3 regions of the Neorhizobium sp. T25_13 genome follow, and region 3 is predicted to be linked to each of the others. Evidence: predicted binding sites of a transcription regulator. Region 3 holds the regulator's gene; each other region holds the start of a gene.
What was found. Region 3 encodes PhoB, which activates phosphate uptake and scavenging genes when phosphate is short. Its sites were predicted from a motif close to TGTCATNNANCTGTCAT; they were not measured.

Region 1 (7,501 bases), on a different contig from region 3:
CGCATATTCCGGCGAATTGTAGCAATCGACGGCGGCCTGCATCGACGGGAATTCGATGATGACGTTGCGGGCGCGGGATTTGCCTTCCATCGCCGCCATCGCACCACCGCGGGCGAGGAAATTGGCGCCGTATTTCTCGAAGGCGGGCGTGGCGGCTGCGATATAATCCTTGTAGCGTTCCGGATCGCGGACATCGACGCGAGCGACCCAGTATCCCTTGGCCATGGTATTTCCTCCAGCGTGTTTTCGGTTGCGATGACTTCAGGCAAATTCCGGGGCGAGTCAATATGACAGGCTTTGCGCCCTATCCTGCGGTCCGCCGGAACTCATCCCGGATCACGGCAGGGAGAATCCGTCTCCGGCAACGAATAGTCGTCAGAGCACGCCCTGCATCTCGGCGAGAATTGCCTGTGCCGCAGCCTTCGGATCCGGCGCCTTGACGATCGGGCGGGCGACGACGAGATGGCTCGATCCGGCCCGCAACGCGTCCGAAGGCGTCATGACCCGCTTCTGGTCGCCCGCTTCCGAACCCGCAGGGCGGATGCCGGGCGTGACGATCGCCATGTCGGGGCCGACGATCTTGCGCACCGCAGCCGATTCCTCTGCCGAGCAGACGATGCCGCCCATGCCAGCGGCCAGCGCCTGTTCGGAGCGTCGTAGAACCAGCGTATGCGGATCGTATTCGTAACCTGCGTCGACGAGATCCGTCTCGTCCATCGAGGTCAGGACGGTAACCGCAAGCAGGCAGAGGTCGGAACCTTTTGCTGCCTCGACCGCGGCCCGCATCGCCTTCGGATAGGCGTGCAGGGTGAGCATGGTCATGCCCATCTTGACGATGTTCTCGACACCCTTCGCGACCGTGTTGTCGATGTCGAGCAGCTTCATGTCGAGGAAGACTTTTTTGCCATCCTTTGTGAGATCGCGTGCAAGTTCGAGACCGCCGGCGAATACGAGCTGATAGCCGATCTTATAGAAGGAAACGGTGTCACCGAGCGCGGCGACCATCTTTTCGGCTTCGCCGATGGTCGGAATATCGAGGCCTACGATGAGGCGATCACGAGCGTTCATGCCTGGAACCCTTCCCATTTTTCGATGGGCGTCCAGTCGCATGAGAGCGTCCGATCCGCAAGGGTGAAGCAGAAGAGATTTCCGCCGCCACCCGGCTGGTCCCGGTCGCGGGCGATCGGCGAGCCGGTGAGGTGGCATTTCAACAGCGTTCCAACGCCGCCATGGCCGACGAAGGCGATCGGCACATGTGGATCGTGATCGGCGAGAATTCTGGTGACTGCCGAAACGATGCGGCTCTGCGCGTCCACGGCGCGCTCCCAGCCCTTGAAGCTCTCTTCCGGGTGGGCGAAGAACCAGTTGGCCGCATCCTCGAACTGCGGCGGCGGCAGAAAACCCGTCGCCGACCGGTCGTTCTCGTGGGTATCTTCAGCGATCTCGATCGAAATGCCCGAGGCGAGGCCAAGGATTTCCGCAGTCTCGATCGCCTTCACCTCGTCGCTGGAGACGATCCGGCCCAGTTTCCTTGCCCAATCGGATTTGGCGGCCTCGCGGGCGCGGGCGGCGCCGAGGTCCGAAAGCCCCCAACGGGGCACTGGAATGTCGGGATCGATCCGGACCTGCGGATGAGTGATGTAGAGGCCGAACGTCATGGTCAGCCGCGGCTATAGGTCCAGAGCTGCGCCGGCGGGATGTTCCGGACGACGAAATCGTAGTGCTTGATCCGGTAACGGTCGGGCTGGGCGATGATTGGCGAGACCGGTCCGTAGGTGATCTGCATCACCGGCCGGCCAGCCGGGATGCGGTTGAGCAGGTCTTCGAGCAGTGCGATGCGGCGCTCCATCGGGAAGCTCAAAAGCGGGATTGCCGAAATAACGCTGTCGAAGGTCTTGTCCTTCAAGGCGCCGAGCGTGCGCTTGAGGTCGAAGGCGTCGCCGTTGATAAAGTTGACACCCGGATAGGTGCGAACAAGGTGCTGGAAGAAATCGGTCGAATATTCGATGGAGACCAGGTTTTCCGGCGAGACGCCATGCTTCAGGATCGCCTTGGTGATGATTCCGGTGCCGGGTCCGAGTTCGAGGACGGGCAGGCCGGAGGCCGTATCGATGACGCTTGCCATGCGTTTGGCGGTGACGGAGGAGGTGGGGCAGATCGCGCCGACCCGTTTCGGGCCATCGATCCAACCCTTGAAGAACCGGATCTCATCATCGAACTTGCGGCCAAGCCGCTCCTTCAAGCGCAGTTCCATTTTCTTATCCTCTCCCATTTTGCCCCATGTGGAACCCCAATGCCGCAAAAGCAAGGAAAAATGTCGCACCTGGGAAACTCGTATGAAAAAGGCGGCCGTGGTTTCCGGCCGCCTTCATGATTTAAACGCGCATCGGCATCAACACATAGAGCGCGTCGTCGCCCGCCGTGTCGCGCACCAATGTCGGGGAACCGGCATCCGCCAGCATGAAGATCGCGTCATCGCCCGAAAGCTGGGCGGTAATGTCGAGCAGGTATTTGGCATTGAAGCCGATTTCCATCGGGTCGTTGTCGTAACCGACCGCGACCTCTTCCGTGGCGCTGCCGGAATCCGGATTGTTGACGGTCAGCATCAGCTGGCCGTCGGTCAGCGACAGTTTCACGGCGCGGCCGCGCTCGGAGGAAATGGTCGAGACGCGGTCGACGGCCCTGGTAAAGCTCTGGCAATCGACGCGCATTTCCTTGTCGTTGCCGGTCGGGATGACCCGCTGGTAATCAGGGAAAGTGCCGTCGATCAGCTTCGAGGTCATCACGACCGAGCCCATTGTGACGCGGATCTTGGCGTCCGAAACCTCGACCGTGACAGCCGCCTCCGGATCGTCGACCAGTTTCTGCAGCTCGCCGACCGTCTTGCGGGGAATGATGATGCCCGGCATTCCTTCCGAGCCCGACGGTGCCTGCACATCGGCGCGCGCCAGGCGGTGACCGTCGGTCGCGACCGCGCGAAGCTTCAGGTCCCCGTCGGCTTCGATCGTGTGGAAGAAGATGCCGTTCAGGTAGTAGCGGGTCTCCTCGGTGGAGATCGCGAACTGGGTGCGGTCGATCAGCATTTTCAGATCGGTCGCCTTCAGCTTGAACGTATGCGTGAAGCTGCCGGCGGTAAGGTCCGGGAAGTCCGATTCCGGCAGGCACTGCAGAGAGAACTTCGAGCGGCCGGATTGCACTGTCATCGAGCCGCCGTCCGGGTTGGTGGCGAGCAGCACCTCCGAACCGTCCGGCAGCTTGCGGACGATTTCATAAAGCAGGTGCGCCGGAACCGTCGTGGCTCCGGCAGTCTCGACCATGGCCGGCAGGACCTCGGTGATTTCGAGATCGAGGTCGGTTGCCTTCAGGTCGAGGCTGGCGCCCGACGCGCGCATCAGCACGTTGGAAAGGATCGGGATCGTGTTCCGCCGCTCCACCACGCGATGCACGTGGTTCAGCGACTTCAGAAGGTTGGACCGCTCAAGAGTAATACGCATGGACGCAATCGCTTTCGACCGTGGCGATCCGGCAGGGCCGGACCCCTGATATTCTGCCGGCTTTGGACCAGCCGGATGATGTGGACCGGCAAAATGGCAGACAACCCCTTCGAAAAGCAAGAGGTGAACAAGGCGTTAGCAAGTCATTTCACATCTGTCTCATGCACTGCACACAGAAAATATGCGTTCTCAACAGCTTGCCCGTTACTTGCCGAAGCCGGCCGGCTTGCCCATAAAGGCTCATGACCATCCATCTGCGCGTGATACCCCTTGACCGATGAACCGAAGAGCAGCCAGCGCGGCTATCGCGTCGCCAATACTTTCGTGCCCGCGCGACCGCTGGAGCCGGCGCTTTATCTGGTCGCAACCCCGATCGGCAATCTCGGCGACATCACGCTGCGGGCGCTCGAAACGCTCTCAGGTGCCGATGTGCTCGCTTGCGAGGATACCCGGGTAACCCGCGTGCTGCTCGACCGTTACGGCATCGTCAACCGGCCCTACGCCTATCACGAGCATAATTCCGACGAGGTCGGGCCGAAGCTCATCGCGGCGCTGCAGGAGGGGAAATCGGTGGCGCTGGTCTCCGATGCCGGCACGCCGCTCGTCTCCGATCCCGGTTACCGGCTCGGTCAGATGGCGATCGAGGCCGGCCATAAGGTCGTGCCGATCCCCGGCGCCTCGGCGCCGCTCGCAGCCCTCGTCGGTTCCGGCATGCCGTCCGATGCGTTCCTGTTTGCCGGTTTCCTGCCGGTCAAGGACAAGGGTCGGCGGGACCGGCTGGCCGAGCTTTCGAAAGTGCCGGCGACTTTGATCTTCTTTGAATCGCCGCATCGCATCGGCGCAACGCTTGGCGCCGCCGCCGAAGTGCTCGGGCCGGGCCGACGCGCGGCGGTCTGTCGCGAATTGACAAAGACGTTCGAGGAGTTTCGCCGTGGCACGTTGGAGGAGCTTGCCGCCTATTACAATGACGACCGCGTCGTGAAGGGTGAGATCGTGCTGCTTCTGGCGCCGCCCGAGGCAGAGGAGCCGCCCGGGGAAGTCGAGGTGGACGTGTTGCTGCGCCAGCTTTCGGCCTCCATGCCAGCCGCCAAGGCTGCCGCCGAAGCTGCCCGCGTGACCGGACTTCCGCGCAAGGATCTCTATCAGCGGCTTCTGAACCTGAAAGGCGAGGCGGGTGGCGGAGATTGACCCGGGCTTAAGGCGCCGCAAGGTCGGGCGGCAGAAGGCTCAGCGGCAAAAGGCTCAGCGATGGGGCCATGCCTCGGAATATCTCGCCGCGCTTTATCTCCTGGTCAAAGGCTATCGAGTCCTTGCGATCCGTTACCGCACCAAGCTCGGGGAGATCGATCTGATCGTCCGCAAAGGCGATCTGGTGGCCTTTGTCGAAGTCAAGGCGCGGGTCGGCGAACAGGAGGCGATCGATGCCGTCGGTTACGTCACCCAGAGCCGAATTCGAGCCGCGAGCGATGTCTGGCTTTCAAAGCGGCAGGATGCCGCGAGACTGTCTCGGCGTTACGACGTGATCGTGGTGCTTCCGGGCCGTCTGCCGCGGCATTTTGCGAATGCTTTCTGACGCTGATGTGAAATTATTGCATAGGTGTGCAATGTAATATTCCTGACATAAAACTGTTAAGGGCCTGTCACAGCCTGGCCCTATTGCGGTCCTCACCCCAACAAAGGTGGAGAGGACCTTAAAATGTTCAAAAAGCTTTCGATGGCCGCGATCGCGGTCGCACTGTCCGCGACCTCGTCGCTTGCTGCGACCGAGGTCACCTGGTGGCATGCCATGGGCGGCGAGCTCGGCAAGAAGCTCGAAGAGATTGCTCAGAAGTTCAACGAGAGCCAGAGCGACTACAAGGTCGTTCCGGTCTACAAGGGAAGTTATCCGGAAACGTTGACCGCCGCGATCGCCGCGTTCCGTGCCGGCCAGCAGCCCGCCATCGTTCAGGTCTTCGAAGTTGGTACCGGCACGATGATGGCCGCCAAGGGCGCCGTCTACCCGGTCTACAAGCTGATGGCCGATGAAGGCGAACCCTTCGACACGAAGACATTCCTGTCTCCGGTCACCGGCTACTATTCCGATACCAAGGGCAACATCCTGTCGCTGCCCTTCAATTCCTCCACGCCGATCATGTATTATAACAAGGACGTCTTCAAAAAGGCCGGCCTTGATCCCGAGGTTGCCCCGAAGACCTGGAAGGAAGTCGAGGAATTCTCGAGGAAGATCGTTTCCTCCGGCGCTGCCAAGTGTGGCCTCACCTCGGCCTGGATCACCTGGGTCCAGACCGAAAACCTTTCGGCGCTGCATGACAAGCCTTTCGGCACTCTGCAGAACGGTTTCGGCGGTGTGAAGTCTGAATTCAGCTTCAACGGTCCTCTGCAGACCAAGCACTGGGCAAACCTGAAGAAGTGGCAGGACGAAGGCCTGTTCAAGTATGGCGGTCCGGTCGGTGGCGACCAGGCGGCGACCATGTTCTATTCCCAGGAATGCGCCATCACGATGAACTCCTCCGCAGGTCGCGCAGGCGTCATCAACAACGCCAAGACCTTCACACCGGGCTTCGCCCCGCTGCCTTACTACGACGACGAGATCAAGGAGCCGAAGAACTCCATCATCGGCGGCGCCACCCTCTGGGTGCTGAACGGCAAGGAAAAGGCGACCTACAAGGGCGTAGCCAAGTTCTTCAGCTATCTCTCCAAGCCTGAAGTCCAGGCCGATTGGCACCAGTTCACCGGTTACCTGCCGATCACCAACGCTGCATACGATCTCGGCCAGAAGCAGGGCTACTACGCAAAGAACCCGGGTTCCGACATCGCCATCAAGCAGATCACCCGCGGTACTCCCTCGGAAAATTCGAAGGGCGTGCGGTTCGGCAACTTCACCCAGGTCCGCACCATTGTCGACGAAGAGTTCCAGGCACTCCTCGCCAACAAGAAGGACGCCAAGCAGGCGCTCGACACCGCGGTGCAGCGCGGCAATGCGCTTCTGCGTGAATTCGAGGCTGCCAACTCGAACTGATTGTTTCGATTGCTGCAGGAAGGACCGGCTGTCGCCGGCCCTCCCTTGCTTGCTTGCTTGTTACGTTGTGGTGAGGGACCGGTGGATACCAAAAGAACAACCTTCAACAACCGCCTGCTGCCCTATCTGCTGCTCGCGCCCCAGCTCGTTATCACGCTCGTCTTCTTCATCTGGCCTGCCGCGCAGGCGGTGAAATCCTCCTTCGAGCGGGAAGATCCTTTTGGCTTCTCGACCGTTTTCGTAGGGTTGACCCACTATCGGCAGTTGTTTGCGGACCCGAATTATCTGGATGCGCTCTGGCGCACCGCCGTATTCGCGGTATCCGTCACCGTTCTTTCGATGATGCTCGGCCTCGCATTCGCGGCTGCGGTCGATCGCCTGGCGCGGTCCGCGAAAATCTATACCACCCTGCTTGTCTGGCCTTATGCCGTCGCACCTGTCGTGGCGGGCGTCCTGTGGTGGTTTCTCTTCAATACCTCCACCGGCCTGCTGCCCTTCTTCCTGGAGCGCCTGGGCATTCGCTGGGACCATGATCTCAATGGCACGCATGCCATGATCCTGATCATCATCGCGGCAGCCTGGAAGCAGATCTCCTACAACTTTCTTTTCTTCCTGGCCGGGTTGCAGTCGGTGCCGCAATCGCTGATCGAGGCAGCCGCCATCGACGGTTCGGGCCCGGTGAGGCGCTTCTTCACCATCTCTCTGCCGCTTCTGTCGCCGACGACGTTTTTCCTGTTCATCATCAACGTGAACTACACGATGTTCGACACCTTCCCGATCGTGGATGCCACGACGGGCGGCGGGCCTGCCCAGGCGACAACGACGCTCGTCTACAAGGTCTACCAGGACGGTTACGTTGGTCTCAACATCGGTTCGTCCTCGGCGCAGTCGGTATTGCTGATGTTGATCGTGATGCTGCTGACCTTCGTTCAGTTCCGCTTCGTCGAACGCCGCGTCCAGTATTGAGGAACGATCATGGTTGAAAATC
Region 2 (7,501 bases), 180 kb from region 3:
GGCGGCGCCTTTGCAGGCCTCGACAAGATCATCTCGGCTCGCGGCGAAAAGACTTCGATCGGCTTCGGCGCCTCCGTGAAGTCTGCGGAAGACCGTCGCGTCGGCGAAGTGCTGCGCGAACTGGAGCCGGAAGATCTGGTGAAGTTCGGTCTCATTCCGGAATTCATCGGCCGTCTGCCGGTTCTGGCGACCCTCGAAGACCTCGACGAGGACGCGCTGATCCAGATCCTGTCCGAGCCGAAGAATGCGCTGATCAAGCAGTACCAGCGCCTGTTCGAGATGGAAGACGTCGATCTGACCTTCCACGAGGATGCGCTGCGCGAGATCGCCAAGCGGGCGATCACCCGCAAGACCGGCGCCCGCGGCCTGCGCTCGATCATGGAGAAGATCCTTCTCGACACCATGTTCGAACTGCCGACGCTCGAAGGCGTGCGCGAAGTGGTCATCTCGGACGACGTCGTGCGTGGAAACGCCCGGCCGCTCTACATCTATGCCGACCGGCAGGATGAAAAGGCGAACGTTTCGGCCTGATCCGCCCGTTCCGAACCGCACAATGCAAGAGGCCCTGTCGGGGCCTCTTTTTTATGTTGGTGGACAGCCTTGCTTATTTTGATTTTTCCACCATTTTTGCCTCGCGAAGAATTGCACCATATTCGTCTTGCATTAGAGACGGTGCGGGAAGATCATCGATGTCCGGGCTGCTTCGCCTGCATGTGATCGCAGGTTGGCAGTTCCGGTGAGTCGCGTCCCGTGTCCTTAGGCGTTCCGCGCGGCGTAATGTGCGCACGCTTTGTAATACCCCTGTCACAATCCCAGCGGCGGCGGCCTTGCAAGGCTTGAAATCAAATTTCGAAAACTCCACTTTGGGCGAGAGTGAAGTGCCCGGGTGATTTGCCCGGGACGTATCCCGGAAACGGGACGATGGAAAGGAAATGAAATGACGAATTCAACGTCTGCGACTGGTAGCGAAACCTATCCGGTGCTGCCGCTGCGCGACATTGTGGTCTTTCCGCATATGATCGTGCCTTTGTTCGTCGGACGGGAGAAGTCTATTCGCGCGCTCGAAGAGGTGATGGGTTCCGACAAGCAGATCATGCTGGTCACCCAGATCAACGCCGGCGACGACGATCCCGAACCCTCGGCAATCTACAAGGTCGGCACCGTCGCCAACGTGCTGCAGCTCCTGAAGCTGCCCGACGGCACCGTCAAGGTTCTGGTCGAAGGCCGCTCGCGCGCCAAGATCGACGGCTATACCGACCGTGAAGAATTCTACGAGGCGACGGCGAGCGTTCTTGCCGAACCCGACGAGGATGCGGTCGAGGTCGAAGCCCTGTCGCGCTCCGTGGTTTCCGAGTTCGAAAACTACGTCAAGCTCAACAAGAAGATCTCGCCGGAAGTAGTGGGCGCCGCAAGCCAGATCGAGGATTATTCGAAGCTGGCCGATACGGTCGCTTCGCATCTGTCGATCAAGATCACCGAAAAGCAGGAAATGCTGGAAACGGTTTCCGTCAAGCTGCGCCTCGAAAAGGCGCTGGGCTTCATGGAAGGCGAGATTTCAGTCCTGCAGGTGGAAAAGCGTATCCGCTCGCGTGTAAAACGCCAGATGGAGAAGACCCAGCGCGAGTACTACCTCAACGAACAGATGAAGGCGATCCAGAAGGAGCTCGGCGACGGCGAGGAAGGCCGCGACGAGATGGCCGAACTGGAAGAGCGCATCGCCAAGACCAAGCTGTCCAAGGAAGCCAAGGAAAAGGCCGATGCCGAGCTGAAGAAGCTCAAGCAGATGAGCCCGATGTCGGCGGAAGCCACCGTCGTGCGCAACTATCTCGACTGGCTGCTTGGCATTCCGTGGGCCAAGAAGTCGAAGGTCAAGGCCGACCTCAACAATGCCGAGAAGATCCTTGAAGCGGATCACTTCGGCCTCGACAAGGTCAAGGAACGCATCGTCGAATATCTCGCCGTGCAGGCCCGTGCGACCAAGCTCAAGGGTCCGATCCTGTGCCTCGTCGGCCCTCCGGGCGTCGGCAAGACCTCGCTCGCCCAGTCGATCGCCAAGGCGACCGGCCGCGAATACGTGCGCATGGCTCTCGGTGGCGTCCGTGACGAAGCCGAAATCCGCGGTCACCGCCGCACCTATATCGGCTCGATGCCCGGCAAGGTCATTCAGTCGATGAAGAAGGCCAAGAAGTCCAACCCGCTCTTCCTGCTCGACGAGATCGACAAGATGGGCATGGATTTCCGCGGCGACCCGTCTTCGGCCCTGCTCGAAGTGCTGGATCCGGCGCAGAACTCGACCTTCATGGACCATTACCTGGAAGTCGAATACGACCTGTCCGACGTGATGTTCATCACCACGGCGAACACGCTGAACATCCCGGCACCGCTGATGGACCGTATGGAAATCATCCGCATCGCCGGTTACACCGAGGATGAGAAGCGCGAAATCGCCAAGCGTCACCTTCTGCCGAAGGCGATCAAGGAACATGCCCTGCAGCCGAACGAATTCTCGGTCACCGACGATGCCCTGATGGCGATCAGCCAGCAGTACACGCGGGAAGCCGGCGTTCGTAGCTACGAGCGCGAGCTGATGAAGCTCGCCCGCAAGGCGGTCACCGAGATCATCAAGGGCAAGACCAAGTCGGTTGCGATCACCGCGGCCAACATCTCCGACTACCTCGGCGTTCCGCGCTTCCGCCATGGCGAAGCCGAGGGCGAGGATCAGGTCGGCGTGGTCACGGGTCTCGCATGGACGGAAGTCGGCGGCGAGCTGCTGACGATCGAAGGCGTGATGATGCCGGGCAAGGGCCGCATGACGGTCACCGGCAACCTCAAGGAAGTCATGAAGGAATCCATCTCGGCGGCGGCATCCTATGTCCGCAGCAGGGCCGTGGATTTCGGCATCGAACCGCCGCGCTTCGACAAGTCGGACATCCACGTCCACGTTCCGGAAGGTGCCACCCCGAAGGACGGCCCGTCCGCCGGTGTCGGCATGGCAACCGCCATCGTCTCGATCATGACCGGCATTCCCGTTCGCAAGGACGTGGCGATGACGGGCGAGATCACCCTTCGCGGCCGCGTGCTGCCAATCGGCGGCCTCAAGGAAAAGCTGCTTGCCGCCCTTCGCGGCAACATCAAGACCGTTCTGATCCCGGAAGAAAACGCCAAGGATTTGGCCGAGATTCCGGACAACGTGAAGAACAACATGGAGATCATTCCGGTCTCCCGCATGGGCGAGGTGATCCGTCACGCGCTCGTCCGTCAGCCGGAAGCGATCGAATGGGATGGTACGGTGGAAACGCCGCTGATCACCACGGTCGAAGGCGTGGACGACGCAGGCGTTGCCGTCGCACACTGATCGATAGCCTTTTGGTTATGCCAAATTGGCACCAGCAATGAAAAAAGCCGGCAAAACGCCGGCTTTTTTTGTGAAAAATAACGCGGACCCCTTGTTTTTCAGGCGATTGCGGAGCTTTTGGGTTGCCACGGGCGGGCGCCTGACTATTGTCTGCCCCGATTACATGAGTCGTTCCAAAACCGTTTGAAAGGGGTGGAAACATGAATAAGAATGAGTTGGTATCCGCAGTGGCCGAGAAGGCCGGCCTCTCTAAGGCTGATGCCGCATCCGCTGTAGACGCCGTTTTTGAGACCGTACAGGCTGAACTGAAGAAGGGCGGCGATATCCGTCTTGCCGGTTTCGGCAGCTTCTCCGTTTCCCGTCGCGAAGCGTCCAAGGGTCGTAATCCTTCGACCGGCGCCGAAGTCGACATCCCGGCACGTAATGTGCCGAAGTTCTCGGCCGGCAAGGGCCTGAAGGACGCAGTCAACAGCTAACGCGCTGCCTTTAAGGCATCCTGTTACAGTCTCGCATTTGAAAAGGCCCGGGTTTTCCCGGGCCTTTTTTACGAATTGCTAATCTCCACCGGCCAGGACGCCGGATGCGAAAACTGTCATCTGCCTGTCACGACCGTGGCTCACAAGCCAGCTGTGTGTTTCATGGACAGGAGGGCTTCCCATGACGTTTTCACTTCGTGCCGCGTTGACCGCAGCACTTCTTGCTTCGGTCGCCGTGCCGGCGAGCGCCGAGCAGGTTTTCAACCGCATCGCATCTTTCCCCGTCGCCGCCAATCTTCCCGCCGACAAGGACAAGCTGAGCGTCAGCTCGGCCGAGATCGTCACCGCCAGCGAAGACGGCATGACGCTCATCTATACCGATAGCCCGCTCGGCGCGATCGGCTTCGTCGACATCACCGATCCGAAGGCCCCGAAGGCGCTCGGCGCGCTCACCTTCAAGGGCGAGCCGACCTCGGTTGCGTCGGTCGGCAAGAAGGTTCTCGCCGCCGTGAACACCGGCGAAAGCAAGCAGAAGCCGACCGGCTTCCTTGCCGTCGTCGACATTGCGACGAAGAAGGTCGACCTGACCTGCGATCTCGGCGGCCAGCCGGACTCGATCGCCGTCTCCAAGGACAAGACCTTTGCCGCGATCGCCATCGAGAACGAGCGCGACGAGGACGTCAACGAAGGCGCCCTCCCGCAGATGCCGGCCGGCGACCTGGTGATCGTCTCCCTGAAGGACGGCACCGCCGACTGCGCCTCGATCAAGCACGTGGCGCTGACCGGCCTTGCCGGTGTCGCGCCGGAAGATCCGGAGCCGGAATTCGTCGCCATCAACGACAATGGCGAAATTGCCCTGACAATGCAGGAGAACAACGAGATCGTCATCATCGACGGCAAGACCGGCCAGGTCACCGGCCACTTCTCCGCCGGCAAGGCCGATCTCGAAGGCATCGACAACAAGACCGACGGCCAGCTGTCCTTTACGGCCAAGGCTTCGGCGTTGCGCGAGCCTGACGCCGTCAAGTGGCTCGACAACAACCGCCTCGTGGTCGCCAACGAAGGCGACTGGAAAGGCGGCTCTCGCGGCTTCACCATCTTCGATCGCACCGGCAAGGTTCTCTACGAATCAGGCGCCTCGCTGGAGCGCGCGGTTGCCCGCCTCGGCCATTTCCCGGAAAAGCGCGCGCGCTCGAAGGGCATCGAGGTCGAAGGCATGGAAGCCGCGACCTTCAACGGCCAGAAGTATCTCTTCCTGCTCGCCGAACGCGCCTCTGTCGTCGCCGTCTACAAGGACACCGGCGCCGAGCCGCAGCTCATGCAGATCCTGCCCTCGGGCATCTCGCCGGAAGGCGCCGTCGCCATTCCGGGCCGCAACCTGTTTGCGACCGCCAATGAAGTCGATCTCGGCAAGGACGGCGGCGCCCGTTCGCATGTGATGATCTACGCTCTGGAAGAAGGCGTGGCCAACTATCCGAAGCTCGTCTCCAAGGACGTCGACGGCAACGTGCTCGGCTGGGGCGCGCTCTCGGGTCTCGTAGGCGACACCCAGAAGGACGGCATCCTCTATGCCGTCAGCGACTCGGTCTACACCATGCAGCCGTCGATCTTCACCATCGACACCACCAGGAAGCCCGCCGAAATCACCGGCGTCCTGCGCATCACCCGCGGCGGCCAGCCGGCCCAGAAACTCGACATCGAAGGCATCGCGCTCGACGGCAAGGGCGGTTTCTGGCTGGCGTCGGAAGGCGACTCCGCCAAGCTAACCGGCCATGGCCTCTACAACGTCGATGCCAAGGGCGAGATCAAGGCCGAGATCGGCCTGCCCGCTGACCTGCTCGCCGGCGAGACCCGCTTCGGTTTCGAAGGGGTGACGACGGTCGGGTCAGGCGACGACATGGTCCTGTGGATGGCGATGCAGCGCGAGTGGAAGGATGACCCGAAGGGCACCGTCAAGCTCGTCTCCTACAAGCCGAAGTCCAAGGAATGGGGCGCCGTGCGCTATCCGCTCGACAAGGCCGGGGCAGGTTGGGTCGGCCTTTCGGAAATCACTGCCCATGGCGACTATGTCTACATCATCGAGCGCGACAACCAGATCGGCGACGCCGCCAAGCTGAAGAAGCTCTATCGGGTAGCGATCGCCGACCTGAAGCCGGCCAAGATCGGCACCGAACTGCCGGTGGTGAAGAAGGAAGAAGCCCACGATTTCATCCCGGATCTGAAGGCTTCAAACGGCTACGTGGTCGACAAGCTCGAAGGCTTCACCTTCGACAAGTCCGGCAAGGCCTTCGCCGTCACCGACAACGACGGCGTCGATGACAGTTCTGGCGAGACCCTGTTCTTCCCGGTCGATCTCAAGGGCACTCACTGAGCCTCTCTATGGCGGAAACGAGAAAGGCCGGGTTTTGCCCGGCCTTTCTGTGTTTCTGGGGGGCGTAACCAGTAGCCCTCAGTGCTCGAGCTGCCATTTTTAAGGGGCAGGCTCGGCGTTCCTACCAGCGCTGATGCACATGCGGGGCAACCAGCCGGGCATAGATTTCCTTGGTCGCCGTCATCACGTCGGCCGAAAGTGCGGCAAGCTCTGCCGCCGCCGCATTGCCTCTGGCCTGCGCCTCGTTGCGGGCGCCGGGAATGACGACGGTGACCGCTTCGTTCATAAGGATCCATTTCAGCGCGAAAGCCGCCATCGACCCTCCCTGCGGCACCAGCTTGCGGACTTCCTCGACCGCCTGGAGGCCGACTTCGAACGGCACGCCGGCAAAGGTCTCGCCGACATCGAAGGCATCGCCATGACGGTTGAAGTTGCGATGGTCGTCCTTGGCAAACGCCGTATCGCGGGTGATCTTGCCGGACAGCAGCCCGCTTGCGAGCGGCACGCGGACGATGACTGCGACGTTCTTCCGCCTGGCCTCGTTGAAGAACAGGTCGGCCGGGCGCTGGCGAAAGATGTTGTAGATGATCTGGATACTGGTGACGTCGGGATATTCGATCGCCTTCAGCGCTTCCTCGACCTTCTCGACGCTGACCCCGTAATTCTTGATCTTGCCGGCGCGACGCAGATCGTCGAGCGCGCCAAAGACTTCCGGGCGGTAGAGGACTTCGGTCGGTGGGCAGTGGAGCTGCACGAGGTCGAGGCTGTCGATTTCGAGGTTCTTGAGGCTGCGGTCGATGAAGCCTTCGAGATTGGCCCTTGTATAGCCGTCGGCGACATGCGGGCTGAGGCGCCGGCCCGCCTTGGTCGCGACCATCGGGCGATCGCCGCCGCGCGACTTCAGGACGCCGGCAATGATCTTTTCCGAGCGGCCGTCGCCATAGACGTCGGCGGTGTCGATGAAGGTGACGCCCGCACCGAGCGCCGCTTCCAGCGCCTTGGCCCCGTCCGCTTCGGCGACGTCGCCCCAGGAGCCGCCGATCTGCCAGGCGCCGAAACCGATCTCGCTGACGGTGAAGGATGTGCGTCCGAACGCGTGGTTTCTCATGATGTCCTCCGAATAAGATTGGGCTATCCACAGGCTGCGGAACCCTGAGCTTCCTTCGTGCCCGGCATTTGCCTAAAACACCTGATCAGCTCCGGCAACCGAAACAAGCGATTCGATGACCTCCTTCCGATTCATTCACGCCGCCGACCTGCACCTCGGCAGTCCCTTCCAGGGGCTGGCGCTGAAGGATG
Region 3 (7,501 bases):
CCGTCTCGCTCGGCCTGCAGTATGGCGTGCCGCTCGAGGAATATGTCGACGCCTTCACGTTCACCAAGTTCGAACCGGCCGGCATCGTCACGGGCAATGATGCGATCAAGAACGCCACGTCGATCCTCGACTACGTGTTCCGCGAACTGGCGATCTCCTATCTCGGCCGCCACGACCTCGCGCATGTCGATACGTCGGACTTCTCCAACACCGCGCTTGGCCGCGGCGTCTCGGAAGGCAAGGCGGACGTGGTTTCCAAGGGCCTGACCCGCGGTTACAAGCCGACCCTCGTCTCCGGCACCGGCGGCGACCGCCCGGCCGACATCAAGGGCTCGGCGACTGCCGCCCCTGCCCGCGCCTCGGCCGGCACCAACGTCACCGCCTTTGCCGGTGCCGCCGCCCGCAAGCTGGAACCGACCGTCGCCATCTCGACCTCCGAAATCGTCTCCTTCAAGCGGGACTACGAGGAGCGCGCCAAGGAACTCGCCGAAGAGATCGTCGAGGAACTGACCGAAGAACAGGCAGCCACCACGGCCCTCTTCTCCGACAAGGCCGCCGACGAGGCTGCGACCGCCAAGACGGAAGCCAAAAAGGTCGAAAACGAACGCCGCATGCGCTCGATTGCTCAAGGGTATACGGGCAACATGTGCGGCGAGTGCCAGAATTTTACGATGGTGCGGAATGGGACTTGCGAGAAGTGCGACACTTGTGGTGCGACGAGCGGCTGCAGCTGATTAATGTGAATAGCTGAATAAAACACAGCCCGAAGGAAACTTCGGGCTGGACTACCAAGCAGAACAAAACAAGAATAAAAACAAATGATTTGCGTGCATTGGAAATGAAAAAGCCGGAGTCCTCAGACCCCGGCTTTGGATACCGCGAAAAGGCCGAAGCCCACGCGGGGCGAAGAGACTCGCATCCCTTGCCTGTAGCACGGTTAGTATATGGGATTCGAGAAATCAGAGTCGAGGTAGCTTTGGCGGCCATCAACAAGGAGATCCCTCAGTGGCCAATGAACGTACATCCAAATCTGTGGCTTCAGCGGCATCCAAACTGCTGAGCAATCCTAAAACGCCTGCTGCCGTAAAAAAGGTGGCAGCGTCTGCATTGACGCAGGCGCCAAACAAAAAGAAGTAATTCCGGTGCTTAAATACCTTTCGCGGTAACTGCCGCGAAAGGCTTCTAAATAGTCCGTGGCACGCCGCCCTATCTCCCCCCTAGCGGGGGAGAATGGAATTTCAACATCTTAGCTTCAGCTAAGTGTTAGAAATTCCAAGAGAGGGGTCCAACGCCGGTGCCAACAGCAAACCCGCCAGCCTCCATGGCAGTGAGCCACCGGCTCGCCATGAGCCGGTCAGGACAAAAGTTAGCCCGGGCCAAGCGGACGGCGTCAGAAATCGCCCAATGCGTATCCGGCGCCGCGCACGGTCCGGATCACATTGTCGGATTTGCCAAGGCTGATGACTTTTCGCAACCGGCCGATATGGACGTCGATCGCCCGCTCGTCGACGGTCGTGTCGTCGCCCCAGAGGGATGCCTTCAGCTCAGTCCGAGAATAGACCTTGCCCGGTGTCCGCATCAGGAATTCAAGGAGCTTGAACTCCTTAGGCCCGAGCTTGACCTCACGTTTCTGCCGGTGAACTCGATGGGCTTCCCGGTCGAGCGTGAGATCGCCGACCTTGAGCATGTGGTCCAGGAGGGCGGGATTGACGCGCCTCAGCAGGTTCTTCACACGGACGACGAGCTCGACCGGGGAAAATGGCTTCATGAGGCAATCGTCGGCACCCGCCGCGAGTGCTATGAGGTGAAGGCCTTCGCCACCCGACGGCACGAGGAGGATGATCGGAAGGCGCGACAGGACGGGATCGAGACGCACCTCGCGGCATACCTCGAGACCTCGCACGCCCGGAAGGTCCGAACTCATGACCAGGATATCCGGCGGAACGGCTTTCAAGCGATTTGAGATCTCGGCTCCACTTGCCAGCATCGATACGACGAAGCTGTCGGCCACGAGGGCTTTCTGCAATATCAGGCGGAACGACTCGTCGTCGTCGACCAACAGGACCCGCGCGCTCATCTCGTGGCCACCAACTATGTTTCCATGGAGTATCCGGCACCGCGAACGGTGCGGATGACATCCTGCATGTTGGAGAAGTTGAGTGCCTTGCGAAGTCTTCCCACATGGACGTCGACCGTACGCTCGTCGACGTAGATGTCGTGGCCCCAGACGCCGTCCAGAAGCTGCGAGCGGGAGAAGACCCGCCCCGGCGCCGCCATCAGGAATTCGAGCAGGCGGAATTCGGTCGGGCCAAGGCGCACCTCGCGGCTCTTGCGGTGAACGCGATGGGTTTCCCGATCGAGTTCGATATCGCCGCAGCGGAGAACGCTGGAGAGCACCTCGGGACGGGCCCGGCGCAGCATGGCCTTGACGCGGGCCATCAGTTCCGGCGTCGAGAAGGGTTTTACCACATAGTCGTCGGCGCCGGTGGCGAGGCCGCGAACACGTTCGCTCTCCTCGCCGCGGGCCGTCAGCATGATGATCGGCAGGCGCTCGGTTTCCGGGCGCATGCGCAGCCGGCGGCAGAGTTCGATGCCGGAAACGCCGGGCAGCATCCAGTCCAGGATCAAAAGGTCCGGTACCCGCTCCTGAAGCCGAATTTCGGCCTCGTCGCCCCGCAAAACGGTATCGACCTCATAACCCTCGGCTTCCAGATTGTAACGAAGAAGCACGCTCAGCGCTTCTTCGTCTTCTACGACAGCGATTTTCGGCAGCATTCTTGGTCTGCTCCGTCAGTTCTATTCGGTGATCGCGCCGAGCGTGTTCGACGAGTCGTCCTTCGGACGATCGCCTTCCGGCTGGGCGCCCGTCGTCATGTAGTAGATGGTCTCGGCGATGTTGGTGGCGTGGTCGCCGATACGCTCGATGTTCTTGGCGCAGAACAGAAGATGCGTGCAGGTGGTGATGTTGCGCGGATCCTCCATCATGTAGGTGAGGAGTTCGCGGAACAGCGAGGTGTACATCGCGTCGATTTCCTCGTCGCGGCTGCGGATCGCCTCGGCCTTTTCCGCCGAACGCGTCGCATAGACGTCGAGGACGTCCTTGAGCTGGACGAGGGCGAGATCGGAGAGATGTTCGAGGCCGCGGGCGAGCTTGCGCGGAACGCCGGTGCCCTGAACCGCGATGACGCGCTTGGCGGTGTTCTTGCCGAGGTCGCCGACGCGCTCCAGATCGGAGGCGATGCGCAGCGAACCGACGATCTCGCGAAGGTCGGCCGCAACCGGCTGGCGGCGGGCGATCGTGATGATCGCCTTGTCGCCGATCTCGCGCTCGGCGTGATCGAGGATCACGTCGTCGGAGATGACCTTCTGGGCGAGTGCGGCGTCGGAATTGACCAGCGCACGTACGGCGTCCGAGCACATCTGCTCGGCGAGACCGCCCATTTCGGAGATCCGGCGACCGAGGTATTTCAGTTCGTCGTCATAGGCCGACAATATATGGGAAGAAGACATGTTTAGCTTCCTGATGAGAGTGACGACTGCAAAGACGGGCGTATCAGCCGAAGCGACCCATGATGTAGTCCTGCGTGCGCTGGTCGTCCGGATTGGTGAACATCTTGTCCGTATCATTCTCCTCCACCAGATAACCCAGGTGGAACATGGCCGTGCGTTGCGAGACGCGGGCAGCCTGCTGCATCGAGTGCGTCACGATCACGATGGTGAAATTTGTACGGAGTTCGTGGATGAGTTCCTCCACCTTGGCGGTGGCGATCGGGTCGAGAGCCGAACAGGGCTCGTCCATCAGGATGACTTCGGGGCTGACCGCCACGGCGCGTGCTATGCACAGGCGCTGCTGCTGGCCGCCGGACAGGCCGGTACCGGGGCTGTCGAGGCGATCCTTTACCTCGTTCCACAGGCCGGCCTTCTGCAGCGATGACGTGACGATTTCGTCCAGATCCGCCTTGGAGCGCGCCAGGCCGTGGATGCGCGGGCCGTAGGCGACATTTTCATAGATCGATTTGGGGAACGGGTTCGGTTTCTGGAACACCATGCCGACCTTGGCGCGCAACTGCACCGGGTCCACCTGGGGATCATAGATGTTTTCACCGTCGATCGAGATATGCCCTTCCACGCGGCAGATCGAAATCGTGTCGTTCATGCGGTTGAGGCAGCGCAGGAAGGTCGACTTGCCGCAGCCGGACGGACCGATGAAAGCCGTGACCGTACGCTGCCGTATTTCGATATTCACATCGATAATGGCGTGCTTGTCGCCATAATAAACCTGAACGTCCCGGGCGGAAATCTTGGTGTCATTCATAATTGCGGCCTTCGTCGGCGTCGTTGATATGTTGCTCGTGGACATGTTGTTCATCACTACGCTCCTTTTACCAGCGACGCTCGAAGCGGCGGCGAAGAATGATTGCAATTAGGTTCATCAAGATCAGAAAGACCAGCAGGACGATGATCGCACCGGATGCGCGCTCGACGAAGGCCGGGTCGCCGCGCTGGGTCCAGTTGTAGACCTGGACAGGCAGGGCGGAGGCCGGGTCGAACAGCCCGTCCGGAGGACCGGCCGGATATTCCCTCACGAAGGCTACCATCCCGATGAGCAGCAGCGGCGCGGTTTCGCCGAGCGCACGGGCAAGGCCGATGATTGTGCCCGTGAGGATGCCAGGCATGGCGAGCGGCAGAACGTGGTGGAAGATTGACTGCATCTTCGACGCGCCGACACCCAGCGCGGCATCGCGAATGGACGGCGGTACAGCCTTGAATGCGGCGCGGGTGGCTATGATGATCGTCGGCAGCGTCATCAGGGTCAGGACCAGGCCGCCGACAATGGATGCTGACTGGGGAAGGCCGAAGAAATTGATCAGCATCGCTAGGCCCAGGATACCGAACACGATCGACGGCACCGCGGCCAGGTTCGCGATATTGACCTCGATGAGATCGGTAAAGCGGTTCTGGGGCGCGAATTCCTCGAGATAGATCGATGCGGCGACGCCAAGCGGCAGCGACAGCACGACCACGATCAGCATCATGTAGACGGAACCAATGATGGCAACACCCAATCCCGCCGCTTCCGGCCGCGTATCGGACGCGTCCGGCGCAGTGAAGAAGGACCAGTTGATACGCGTTGTCAGGATGCCGGCTTCCTTCAGCTTGTCCGCCAGCCTCAGCTGCTCGGGCGAAGTGTTGCGGTCCAGCGCGGCGCTTTCCATGGTGACGCGCCCCTTGTAGTAGCCGTCGATGCGGCCGCCCGCCAGCAGGTCGAATCTGTGCGTGCCGCCGATCACTGAAGGATCGGCAAGAACGAACCTGCGCAGGTCGGCAGGCGCCTCCTTGGAGATCAGTTCCGCCGCGGCCTTGGCATTCATTCCGTTGGCGGAGATGCCCTTGGCTGCCATTGCATCGTTCAGCGCCTTCTCGATCAGCGGCGCATAGCCGAAGGTCGAGATCTTTGCGATGTTTTCCGGCTTTCGGTCGCCGGCCTTATCCAGGCTGGCGGGGTCCAGATGGATATCGAGCGAGATATAGGTCTGGCGGAAGGCGGAAATTCCGTTCGACAGGATCGACACGAGCAGGCCGACAAGGGCCAGGATGCCGATGCCTACGGCGATTTTGCCCATCAGGCGGAACCGCGCCTCGGAGGCATTGCGGCGGCGGGTCCGCTCGTCGAGGGCAAGGAGCGACTTTCCCTGCGGCGGAGCGCCGGCATTGGTGAACACGGAGACGTCGGTCATTCGTACTGCTCCCGGTATTTGCGCACGATGTAAAGGGCCAGCACATTGAGCCCGAGCGTTATCACGAAGAGGGTCAGGCCCAAAGCGAACGCCACCAGCGTCTCGGGGCTTGAAAACTCCGTATCGCCGGTCAGCTGGCTGACGATCTTCACGGTCACGGTCGTCATGGCTTCGAATGGGTTGAGATCGAGTTTTGCAGCTGCGCCCGCGCCCAGCACCACGATCATGGTTTCACCGATCGCACGGCTGGCCGCCAGCAGCACGGCGCCGACGATGCCTGGCAGTGCGGCGGGCAGGACAACCTGCTTGATGGTTTCCGAATGCGTGGCGCCAAGACCGTAGGAGCCGTCGCGCAAGGCCTGCGGAACGGCGTTGATGATGTCATCCGACAGGGAACTGACGAAGGGGATGATCATGATGCCCATGACCAGGCCTGCCGTCAGCACCGAGGAGGAAGACGTTCCAAGCCCGAGGGGTTCTGCAAACCAATCGCGCAGGAACGGCCCGACGGTGACCAGGGCGAACAGGCCGTAGACGATCGTCGGGATGCCCGCGAGCACTTCGATGGCCGGCTTGACGGTGCTGCGTGTTTTCGGACCTGCATATTCGGACAGGAAGACGGCGATCATCAGGCCAATCGGAACGGCAACGATCAGCGATATGATCGATACGTAGAAGGTACCCCACAGCAGGGGCAGTATCCCGAGATCCGAACCACCGCGGAACTGCGGGTTCCAGACCGAGGAGAAGAAGAAATCCTGCCAGGGATAAAGACTGAAGAAGCTGATTGTCTCGAAGACCAGCGAGCCGACGATGCCGACGGTAGTCAGGATAGCGACGAGCGACGAGCCCATCAAAACCCATTTGAGGAAACCCTCGCTCAGATTGCGGGCCCGTTGTTCGGGGCGAATGCGCCGGTAGGCCAGAGGTCCCATGACCAGGGCCAAAGCAAGCACCGCGATCGTCATGGCCATGTTGCTGGTGCTGGCGCTTTGCCGGTAAGCCCTCGCGGCTTCGAACACTTCGACCGGCACCTCGCCGCCAAGGGCGACGCCCACCTCAGCAAGACGTGTGCGGATGTTGTTGAAATCGATACGGCCGTCGTCGAGTTCGTTCTCGCCGACCCCGCCTCTTTCGATGACGGCGTCCAATCCCTCCGCGATCCTGCGCACATCGGACATTACGAGACTGTGCGCCCCGCCTTCAGGCACCACGCTCGCGGGGATCATGTTGCTGATCCGGCCTTCGATGATGGACGGCTGCACCGAAAGCCACAGGACCAACAGTAGCAGGGCAGGCACTGCGATGAATAGAGCTACGGTCTGACCGTAATAGCCGGGAAGGGAATGCAGCTTGGCGCCGCCCGGCGGCGAAATCGACAGGGCGCGCTGCCTGCCAAAAATAAACCCGAGCGCCGCAAGCCCCAGTACAACAAAGATAATGATGCCCACACTCATTTCGCCCACATCCGCTGAAAGGAATGAAAACCGGCGGCGCAAGGATCGCGCCGCCGGAGATGAGAATTACTTCTTCAGCGGACCCATCGGGGTGCGAGCCTTGACGGCTGCCTGGGTCTTGGCCAGTTCCGGATCGGAAACCAGGCCGTATGCTGCCAGCGGGCCTTTCGGTCCGGCCATTTCGTCGGACACGAAGAACTCGATGTATTCCTGCAGGCCCGGGATCACGCCGAGGTGAGCGTTCTTGACGTAGAAGTAGAGCGGACGCGAAACCGGATATTCGCCCTTGGCGATCGTCTCGACCGA

Region 1: ugpB (sn-glycerol-3-phosphate ABC transporter substrate-binding protein UgpB) is a predicted target of PhoB. The motif match lies at 5,111-5,127, and genes of this name have one in related genera.
Region 2: C5J22_RS04605 (esterase-like activity of phytase family protein) is a predicted target of PhoB. The motif match lies at 3,946-3,962, and genes of this name have one in related genera.

The regions. Positions count from the first base shown of each region.
Region 1 is NZ_PVBI01000005.1:199,872-207,372, reverse strand. It holds gene C5J22_RS13760 (DUF1330 domain-containing protein) at 1-225, opposite strand, end outside; gene pyrF (orotidine-5'-phosphate decarboxylase) at 376-1,068, opposite strand; gene C5J22_RS13750 (histidine phosphatase family protein) at 1,065-1,658, opposite strand; gene pmtA (phospholipid N-methyltransferase PmtA) at 1,661-2,254, opposite strand; gene dnaN (DNA polymerase III subunit beta) at 2,376-3,494, opposite strand; gene rsmI (16S rRNA (cytidine(1402)-2'-O)-methyltransferase) at 3,765-4,682, shown strand; gene C5J22_RS13730 (YraN family protein) at 4,669-5,067, shown strand; gene ugpB (sn-glycerol-3-phosphate ABC transporter substrate-binding protein UgpB) at 5,191-6,513, shown strand; gene ugpA (sn-glycerol-3-phosphate ABC transporter permease UgpA) at 6,595-7,479, shown strand; gene ugpE (sn-glycerol-3-phosphate ABC transporter permease UgpE) at 7,489-7,501, shown strand, end outside.
Region 2 is NZ_PVBI01000002.1:227,810-235,310, forward strand. It holds gene clpX (ATP-dependent Clp protease ATP-binding subunit ClpX) at 1-531, shown strand, start outside; gene lon (endopeptidase La) at 938-3,355, shown strand; gene hupB (DNA-binding protein HupB) at 3,556-3,831, shown strand; gene C5J22_RS04605 (esterase-like activity of phytase family protein) at 4,013-6,202, shown strand; gene C5J22_RS04610 (aldo/keto reductase) at 6,324-7,310, opposite strand; gene C5J22_RS04615 (DNA repair exonuclease) at 7,426-7,501, shown strand, end outside.
Region 3 is NZ_PVBI01000002.1:404,507-412,007, reverse strand. It holds gene C5J22_RS05530 (vitamin B12-dependent ribonucleotide reductase) at 1-734, shown strand, start outside; gene C5J22_RS31910 (hypothetical protein) at 1,006-1,137, shown strand; gene C5J22_RS05525 (winged helix-turn-helix domain-containing protein) at 1,391-2,077, opposite strand; gene phoB (phosphate regulon transcriptional regulator PhoB) at 2,092-2,775, opposite strand; gene phoU (phosphate signaling complex protein PhoU) at 2,797-3,510, opposite strand; gene pstB (phosphate ABC transporter ATP-binding protein PstB) at 3,554-4,315, opposite strand; gene pstA (phosphate ABC transporter permease PstA) at 4,383-5,738, opposite strand; gene pstC (phosphate ABC transporter permease subunit PstC) at 5,735-7,195, opposite strand; gene C5J22_RS05495 (substrate-binding domain-containing protein) at 7,262-7,501, opposite strand, start outside.